Regions from separate parts of the Cupriavidus basilensis genome, predicted to be linked through region 3. Evidence: predicted binding sites of a transcription regulator. Region 3 holds the regulator's gene; each other region holds the start of a gene.
What was found. Region 3 encodes FliA, which starts transcription of late flagellar genes. Its sites were predicted from a motif close to CTAAAGTTTNNNNNNNNNNNGCCGNTA; they were not measured.
Positions count from the first base shown of each region.

Region 1: F7R26_RS24690 (FliC/FljB family flagellin) is a predicted target of FliA. The motif match lies at 1,805-1,831, and genes of this name have one in related genera.
Region 2: F7R26_RS32935 (FliC/FljB family flagellin) is a predicted target of FliA. The motif match lies at 1,316-1,342, and genes of this name have one in related genera.

Region 1 covers NZ_CP062804.1:840,850-844,096, reverse strand. The annotation lists gene F7R26_RS24690 (FliC/FljB family flagellin) at 377-1,705, opposite strand; gene F7R26_RS24685 (helix-turn-helix transcriptional regulator) at 2,240-3,196, opposite strand.
Region 2 covers NZ_CP062804.1:2,686,354-2,689,600, forward strand. The annotation lists gene F7R26_RS32930 (RNA chaperone Hfq) at 906-1,229, shown strand; gene F7R26_RS32935 (FliC/FljB family flagellin) at 1,445-2,773, shown strand; gene F7R26_RS32940 (flagellar protein FlaG) at 2,917-3,247, shown strand, end outside.
Region 3 covers NZ_CP062804.1:2,951,776-2,955,022, forward strand. The annotation lists gene F7R26_RS34050 (flagella synthesis protein FlgN) at 1-350, shown strand, start outside; gene F7R26_RS34055 (flagellar protein FlhE) at 592-1,023, opposite strand; gene F7R26_RS34060 (RNA polymerase sigma factor FliA) at 1,020-1,736, opposite strand; gene F7R26_RS34065 (MinD/ParA family ATP-binding protein) at 1,777-2,595, opposite strand; gene flhF (flagellar biosynthesis protein FlhF) at 2,599-3,247, opposite strand, start outside.

The sequences.
Region 1 (3,247 bases), 1.2 Mb from region 3:
AACGTAGATCATAGACCGCCAACGGCGCGGTGCGTTCCTGCGGAGAACGACAAAACCGGATGCGCCGGGGCGTTGCCGGCCGCGGTGGGCTCGGTATGGAGACGCTGGCTGCGCCAGTCTCAAGGGGAATACGAATCCGGAGTCTGCTTTGCGCCACCTGACCGGTAACGCGGTGCCCGGTTTCATGGAAGCCGGCCTGCCCTGTCCGCAGGGCTAGGTCGCGATCATCGGCGATCGCGCGCAGACGAATGCATGGAGCGGCCGTGAGCCGGTCCATGCATCGAGACGACATGCCTCACTCCCCTCCTGGCACGACCGGTACGGGCGACCGGTCATGCCAGGAATGAGGCATTGGCTACAAGATCTGCTACGGGGATTAACGCAGCAGCGACAGCACGCCCTGGTTCGACTGGTTGGCCTGGGCCAGCACAGAGGTACCAGCTTGTTGCAGGATCTGGGCGCGCGACATGTTCGACACTTCGGTCGCGTAGTCAGCGTCCTGGATCCGCGAGCGCGAAGCCGACAGGTTCGTCACAGCCGAGCCCAGGTTCGTGATGGCCGAGTTGAAACGGTTCTGAACCGCACCCAGCGAGCTGCGCAGCTTGTCGACCGTGGACAGTGCCTTGTCGATCAGGGCCAGCGGGTTGGTGCTGCCGGAGCCGGTGAACTGGGCGGTGGCGGTGGTGGTGCCGCTGGTGCTCAGCTGGATCGCGGTTGCATCGGTGACCGACGTGGTCGTGGAGCCGCCGTTGGCACGGGCGCCGGTTTGCGTACCGGCAGACAGCGCGTAGTTGTTGCCACCTTGGGTGATGTAGGCGACAGCAGCGCCGCTGCTGTCAGCGCCGACCTTGACCAGCTGGCCGGCCACGGTGTTACCGGTGTTGCCGTTAACAGCATCGCCGACCGTCAGCTGGACCTTGTTCAGGGTGACGTCGCCGGTGGCAGCGTCGACCGAGGCAGCGTAGTTGTCGTTGCCGTACTTGACCACGTAGTTGCTGGTGGCGTTGCCGGCGGTGTCCAGCACGTTGTTCAGCGTCAGGGAGCTGGCGCTAACGGTCGAACCGACGACGGCGGACAGCGCGGTGGCAGCCGAGGCCAGGTTGACGGAAATCGGTGCGGAGCCGGTGGCGGCAGCAACGGTGGTGATGGCGGCGCTGGTGCTCAGCGAGTTCTTGGCCACGGTGAAGCCGGTCATGCCCAGGGTCTTCGAGCTGATTTCTTGCAGGGCGATCGAGATGGTCTGGCCGTCTTGCGCGCCGACTTGCACGCTCAGCGGGGAAGCGCTGGACGACAGGACCTTGACGCCGTTGAAGTCGGTTTGTTGCGAAGTGCGGTCGATTTCAGCCAGACGCTGCGTGATTTCGTCCTGGATCGATTGCAGGTCGGTCGACGAGTTGCTGCCCGTTGCGGCTTGCACGGCCAGGGTACGGATAGCCTGCAGGTTGTTGTTGACTTCGTTCAGCGCACCTTCCGTGGTCTGCGCCAGCGAGATGCCGTCGTTGGCGTTGCGCTGTGCCTGGGTCAGGCCGTTGATGTTCGAGGTGAAGCGGTTGGCAATGGCCTGGCCGGCGGCGTCGTCCTTGGCGCTGTTGATACGCAGACCCGACGACAGGCGCTGGATCGCGGTGTTCAGCGACGATTGCGACGAGCTCAGGTTGTTCTGAGTCATCAGGGACAGCGTATTGGTATTGATGGTCATTGACATGGTGAAACTCCTATTTCCTGACTAGGTTTTTGAACACGGAAGTATCCGAAACGTTAGCGACTCGCCTTGCCGCACGAACAATGCCAACGCTTCCAAGGTTATCGGAGCGATAAAACTTAAATTTATAGCCAGATTTCAAAAAATCTTGAATTCAATGAGCCAGGCTAGTTAAATTTCCATACTCCGTGACCACCTATATCGATAGTCATATCCACTTTCTTTAACGTTACGCAGTAACGAATTACATCCTTGACTGCCACGGCTTCTTGCCGACAAACTGGAAAGAGTGAAGCTGCATTTCAATTGGTATTGGCGTCACTAAACATCGACTTCACCCCCCTCTCTCGCGAGAGGGGGGCTTTTTATTTCCGCAATGATGCCGCAGGAAACGCTCGACAGAACGGGGCGCCGGCGTTGGAATCAGCGTGGTGAAGCCGACAGGAATCCGGAAACCGCAAAGGTCTTCAGGCTGCTTCAAGCAGCAGCCCGGGGACGATACGCATCAGCGCGCGCCCCTTCGCGATGCCAGAGATCTCAGGGGGAAGTTGGCGGCGGGACATCATCCTCGCCCACCCTGGCGCGGGAAAACCGGCGCGTCTCCGATGGCAGCTCACCGAATGCATCGCGATAGGCCTTGGCGAACAGGCCGAGGTGAGTAAAGCGCCAGCGCGCCGCCACTTCGGCAATCGACGCATTGCCGATACGGACGAGTTCATCGCGCGCGCCTTCCAATCGGATCTGCCTTAGATACGCCATCGGCGTCACGCCCTTGAACGCTGCAAACCCCGTTTGCAGCGTTCGCACGCTGGCATGCGCTGCGCCGGCGATCTCTTCGACGGAGATGCCCGCCTGCGCATGGGCATGAATGAACTCGATCGCCGTCCGGATATGGCGTGGCAATGGCCCTGGCGCCTTGCATTGCACCCGCTCGGTGTAGTTGTGCCGGAACATTTCCAGGAATACGCCCACCGCAACGTCACGCACACTTCCGGCCGTGGCCATCGCCATCGACGGCAGGACACCCGCACCAGGGAGCGACCGCATGAAGCGCATCACCGAAAGCGCCATCATGGCCCCCTCGGAGGTCAGAGAAGTATCGACCCCGAACACGATCGGATAAGCCACCGGCGCATCCAGCAAGGACGAAAGCCGCCGCCTGGCATCGTACCCGCCGATCGTCAGCAATTCGTAGCTGCCCGCATGCCATTGTCCGTTGCCGATATCCTCCGGGTTCAGGATTGCGCAGGAGGGCGCCCGCCAGATTCGTTCCGATTGCCCATTCCCGGCCCTGATCTCGCCTTTGTGGAGCACGACGAAGGCGTATCCGTCGATCCTGTCCTCGAAACGAAATGCGGCTCCCGTGGCAGTGCGTACCCGATGTGTCGCCGCGCCGCCAACCACGATCGAATCTATGCTGACGTCGAGCAGCCCGCCGGCTCCGGGACTGACGGCAACGTTGCCGCAGGCCGGGCGCAGCAGCGCGGCGAGCATCGCGGGATTGGTTACCGTAGTCCTTCGAGTATGCATTGCGGAATCTCGCTC
Region 2 (3,247 bases), 270 kb from region 3:
AGATTTCCGGAGCGACGCCGCATCGCGGGCTTAACGGCAGGGACAGGAGCAAGCTTGAGGGCTAAACGGCGACTTCCGAAAAGAAGCGCAAAAATGGGGATTTGAAAGGAAATATAGAGGGGAAAAGCCCGGCAATTCGAGCGATTGCCCAGCGGCAACCTGTCGTCTAATGTCACCCATGCACTTCGAAGTGCTGCCACCGGCGCTTGTCGCCAAGGGCGCACAACAAACAAAGTGGGCGCACAAAAAAAGAAGCCCACGCGCGGGGTGCTCGTAGGCTTTCCAGGACTGCTTTAGAGCCGAAAGGCCCTGACGCGAATATAAACCTGCTTACATGAGGTGTAAATCCAATTTCTATCAGGGATATCTCTGATAGCGAAAGTGCCGAAAATGCCACTCGTGTGGCGAATACCCGGCATGGAATACGTCACAGTAACAGGCCAGGGCCACCTCGTCGCCCGCAAATCCATGCCAGACAGGGAATGCGGGCGCGGGGTGGCGTTGGGACTTGCCACACTGGCACCAGTCAATTCATGGGTTTGCAGTGTGATGCAATAGTTTTATTAGAGGAAAACCTCTACGCGAGACGCGCCCCCCAACCGTCAAGATTTGTAAAATTTTGTTACTCTCGCCCCTGAAGTATTCCCCTTCTCTTCTGGCGGCGTCGCCCGCCACAGCTTGCGGAGCAGCATCGGATCCACCGCCTGGACACAAACCAGGGCCGGTCCCGGCCCATGCCGCCTCGCCGTCCCGCGCCAGCACCGAGAGCGGATGTTTCATCCCCCGCCCAGCCCAGGCCGTGCCACAACCGGTACCCAGCCGTGCTGTCACACCCCATTTGCCCAGGCCCAGTTATTGGACCGTTGCCAGCCGCCAGAACCCGAGCGGGCTCTTCCGGAGAAGTTGTGAACAAGAAGGTAACCAGGATCGATCGCCCGAGCCGGAAACTGCAGCACCTGCAGCTCTCCACCCACAGCGCAAGTCGCAATCCTGTCGTCGTGCATTTATCGAACGGCGTTCGGCTGCACGGCGTGATCATGGCGACGGACAACTATATGGTGTTGCTGGCAGAGTCTGCGCAGGACCCGCTTCCGCAGATCGTCTACAAGCACTCCATCGCCGTGATCACGCCGGCTCACGCCCCCGAGGCCACGGCCTGCGTGCCCGGGGCGGAGACCTCGCCGGAATTTGTCAGTTTATATACACCGCGTACCCGCAAGCGCCGCTAGGCGTTGCCGGGGTCACGCAGCTAGCCCTGCCGGGCTTGTTTCGCGCCAAATCCATCACTCAGTTTCAGGCCATCGCAAAGATCACTCTAAATCTTTTCCTGCCCCAACCGATAACCCAAACAACGGTGGCACTTCTCGCCCAGCATTGCCTGGCAGCCAGCGTTGCGGCAGCAGCCGGATTGCACAATCTACTGTAAAAGAATAGGAGTCGTACCATGTCGATGACCATCAATACCAATACGCTGTCCTTGATGACGCAAAACAACCTGAGCTCGTCGCAGGCATCGCTGAACACCGCGATCCAGCGCCTGTCCTCGGGCCTGCGTATCAATAGCGCCAAGGACGACGCCGCCGGCCAGGCGATCGCCAACCGCTTCACCGCCAACATCAACGGCCTGACGCAAGCACAGCGCAACGCCAACGACGGCATCTCGCTGGCGCAGACCACTGAAGGCGCGCTGAACGAAGTCAACAACAACCTGCAAGCTATCCGTACCCTGTCCGTCCAAGCCGCAACGGGCAGCAACTCGGCAAGCGACCTGCAATCGATCCAGGACGAAATCACGCAACGTCTGGCTGAAATCGACCGCACTTCGCAACAAACCGACTTCAACGGCGTCAAGGTCCTGTCGTCCACCGCTGCACCCCTGAGCGTACAAGTTGGCGCGCAAGACGGCCAGACCATCTCGATCGCCCTGCAGGAAATCAGCTCGAAGACCCTGGGCATGACCGGCTTCACGGTGGCCAAGAACTCGCTGAGCACCAGCGCCGCCATCACCACCGTTGCTGCCGCCACCGGCTCCGCACCGGTTTCCGTCAACCTGGCCTCGGCTGCCACCGCACTGTCCGCCGTCGTCGGCTCGACCGTCAGCGCCAGCTCGCTGACGCTGAACAACGTGCTGGACACCGCCGGCAACGCCACCAGCAACTACGTGGTCAAGTACGGCAACGACAACTACGCTGCCTCGGTCGACGCTGCCACCGGCGACGTCACCCTGAACAAGGTCAACCTGACGGTCGGCGATGCCGCTAACGGCAACACCGGCAACACCGTCGCTGGCCAGCTGGTCAAGGTCGGCGCTGACACCAGCGGCGCTGCTGTCGCCTACGTCACCCAAGGTGGCAACAACTACGCGCTGTCTGCAGGTACGCAAGCTGGCGCCCAGGCCAACGGCGGCTCCACGACCACGGCAGTCACCGATGCAACCGCGATCCAGCTGAGCACCAGCGGCACCACCACCGCCAGCGCCCAGTTCACCGGCTCCGGCAGCACCAACCCGCTGGCCACGATCGACAAGGCGCTGGCCATGGTCGACAAGCTGCGCAGCTCGCTGGGTGCAGTGCAGAACCGTTTCGACTCGGCTATCTCGAACCTGGGCTCGGCTGTGACGAACCTGTCGGCTTCGCGCTCGCGCATCCAGGACGCTGACTACGCGACCGAAGTGTCGGCCATGTCGCGTGCCCAGATCCTGCAACAAGCTGGTACCTCTGTGCTGGCCCAGGCCAACCAGTCGAACCAAGGCGTGCTGTCGCTGCTGCGTTAATCCCGCAACAGACGGCGGTCTCCTAGCAGGACGGGCCCGACCCGGGCCCGTCCTGCCGGGAATGTTTTCAGAGCGGTCTCCGCTCTGAAAGCGTTTCCTCCGGAGCCTTTCGTGCACCGGCCCAACCGTTGCGAAGACAGATCATGATCAGTTCGACCGAACCGCTACTGCCGATGACGGCCACCCAGTCCGCCAGCCCATTACCGTCCGTGAATGCGGCCGGAACAGCGGCAACCACCGCGGCCTCGGGTTCGGATGCAACAGGGCCAAAGCCGGCGAACGGGTCCCATGCAGCCGCCAGCGGCGAGCTGGACAGCGCGCTCAAAAGCATCAACGATGCCCTGCAGGCCACCTCGCTCGAGGTACGCGTCGGCATCGACAAAACCACGCACCGCTTGGTGACGAGCGTCGTGGACAAGACCACCGGCGAGACCATTCGCCAATTCCCCTCAAAAGAAGTCCTGCGCATGATCC
Region 3 (3,247 bases):
CCCTTGCCGCGGCGCTCGATCGCAAAGTCGAACTGGCTGGCTTGCTCGGCGCGCTCACTACCGCGCGTGAAGCGCAGATGGGTGCACTCGGGATCCGCGTTGCCGCAGGCGGGCAACTGGTCGGCCGGCACATTGACCCTGGCACTGAGACGGCATGGCGGTCCCTGTTGCTCGCGGCGCGCACGGCGCGCGACGGCAATGAACTCAACGCAGCGGTGGTGGATGCACTGCGCGGTTATACCGACGAAGCCATCCAGGTCCTGCGCCAGCGCGGCGACACAGCCACGGTGTATGGGCGCGATGGACGTACTCAGACCGGCCCGCAGGGCGTCAGCCTGGCCAACGGTTGAAATCGATGCTTTGCAAATGTGGCTGCCCGCGGCGGCCACATGAAATCCGGCCAGACTTGGCGGATGAATCACACCGGCTTTACTCCCGCCGCCATGGATTCCGGGCTGGCTCGATGTCAGCCACAACCCCACTTATCTGGCGGACAGCGTGCCTCGCGAGGCAGGCTTCGACAGGCGCAGCAACAGTCCTGGGGATCCCCCAATCCCTGCCCGTGCGGTAGTCAGGGGCCTGGCGAACGCATCACCTGAAACTGACCGTCACCTGGTTCGACTGTCCGAACAACACCGGCGTCAACGCGCCCCGCCCAGGCACCTGAAACGCAAATACAAAGCCCTTGGCCGCATCGTCGCCGCCAAACGCCTCGGTCAGCCCTTCGGCCCCCGGCAACAGCATGCATCTCTGCGCATTGCACAGATAGGCCTGCAACCCGTTCGGCGGCGTACTCGCAAAGCTGTAGCGCCACCGCACGGTAGTAATCGTGCCCTCCGCCTGCGGCAAATAGCCCGAAGGCGTCATGGGCGCGGAGACGATGCGCAGTCCTTTGCCATGCAGCGCCGGTCCGCTCACCGACGCCGTCCAGGAATGCAAGGTCGTACCGCCGGGCGCGGCCCAGGCCGCACAGCAAGCCGCGGCGATCACGGCAGCGGAAACTCGCTGGCACCAGCCGCTCATAGCAATCCGCGCAACTGCGAACGCAGCCGTGTAATCGCCTGGCTACGGATCTGGCACACGCGCGACTCGGTGACTTCCAGCACCGCGCCGATTTCCCGCAGGTTCAGCTCCTGGTCATAGCACAGCGACAGCACCAGCTTCTCCCGCTCAGGCAGACGCTCGATGGCGCGGATCAGCGCTTCGCGCATCCCGCTCTCCATCAGCACAGTGAGGGGGTTGCCGTCATCGCTCACGCTCAGGTGCCGGTCCAGGAAGTCTTCCTCGCCGGAGCGCTCGAAGTCTTCATAGTGCAGCAACTGGCAGCCATAGACCTCGTTGAGCAGCGTCTGGTATTCGTCCAGCGGCAGCTCCAGCTCCTGCGCCACTTCGGAATCGAGCGGCGCACGGCCCAGCGTTTGTTCCAGGCCGCGCACGGTGCGCTCGATCCGCCGCGTGAACTGGCGCAGGCTGCGCGACTGCCAGTCGTTGGCGCGCACCTCGTCGAGCATGGCGCCGCGAATGCGCTGGCTGGCGTAGGTCTCGAAACGCGCACCGTGAGTGTCTTCATAGCGCTTGGCGGCGTCGAGCAGGCCAATCATGCCGGCCTGGATCAAGTCATCGAGCTGCACGCTGGCCGGCAGCTTGGCCGCCAGTTGCAAAGCGATGCGACGCACCAGCGACGCATGCGCCGTCACGGTATCAGTCTGTTCGAGCTTTCCCTGAATCGTATACATGGTGGAATTCTCGTGAGTCCTAGCTTGCAGGTCCCGGCGCTTAAGCCAGGGCCGTGGCCGTCGGCGCCATCGGCGCCGACAGGGTTGAACGGGGATCGGTGGACATTGGCCAGCTGGCAATGCCCGTGGCAATTCGGCGTAATGCGGCAGTGGCGGGCGCGGCCGGGAAGGCCTCGACCACGCAACGGCCCAATGTGGTACTACGCTCGACCAGCGGATCGTGCGGCAGGCTGCCCGCGGGGCTGGCCTCAACGCCAAGGTACTGGCTGGCGGTACGGGCCAGGTTGCCCAGCACCGCACTGGCTGCGGCGTCCCCGGCAGCGGCATTGATCACCAGGTGGAAACGCCGGCAGGCGTAAAGGTGATTGAGCTGCTTGATGCAGGCGTATGCGGCCTTGATCGAGGCCGGCTCGGCGCGCAGCACCACAACGAGGTTGTGCGCCGCGCCAGCCATTTGCGACAAGCCGCCATCCGCATCGCTGCGGGCGTCGCTGAGCACGGTGCGAAACGACTTGAGCAACTGCAGGTCGCCATTGGCCTGGGGGCTGCCCGGCAGCACGGCGATGGTGCCGGCGGGACGCTTGCCGAGCGCGGCATCGAGCGTCACTGCGCCGCCCAGCACCGCGGCCAGGGTGCCTTCCGGCATGGCGCCGGCAAGCCGCGTGGCGCGGGCGCCGAAGCGGTCCTCATCGACGAGCAGTACACGTTCACCTTGCAGGGCAAGGGCGTTGGCCAGCCCCAGTGCCACCGTGGTGGCGCCGGCACCGGCATCGCTTGCGACCACGGCAATGCGGCGCGTGGCGCGGGGCGCCAGCATGCGCCGCAGGCTTTCCGCCTGGTCGGATGCGAGTGAATTCACGGCTTATTCTCCCTGTGCCAGCGTCTCGAACACGCGGCTTGCGCTCATGCGCGCCTCGAGCAAGCCGCCGGCGCCGCCCAGCTGGAACGTCTCCGGCGGGGCTTCCTGAACAACGGGCTGCGCGGCGCGGCCGCCACGGGCCGGATAGTTTTCCAGCACGTCGAGCAAGGCCAGCAGGCGGCCGATGCCTTCGACCAGCACGGCGGCGCCGCAAGCCTGGCGAGCCGGCGCGCGGCCGGTCAGTCGCGCCAGGAATGCGCCGACTGAATCGTCGCTGGCCTGCTCGAGGCGCAGCGCGGCCACGCCCATCTGCAGCGCGAGCAAGCGGGCGCAGGCCTGCGCTTCAGCCTGTGCGGGTTCATTGCCACCGTCACCTTGGCCCAGGTGCTCCAGTGCATGGCGTAGCGTGCGCAGTTGCGCTTCGCCGGCTTCGGCCCAACGGGCCCAGCGGGCCAGTTGCGCGCCCTCGGCCGACAGCGCCGGGTCGCACAGCAGGTAATGCACGGCGAGCGTCTGGCCGTTCTCGCGGTCTACCACGCGCGACACCAGCAAGCCTGCCTCGATGCCGCCCTCGGCCCCAGCGCGGGCGCCGCGCGCCTGGCCCTCGAGCACGCGTACCGGGCTTTGCGCGATCCACTGCACAGCATCGCGG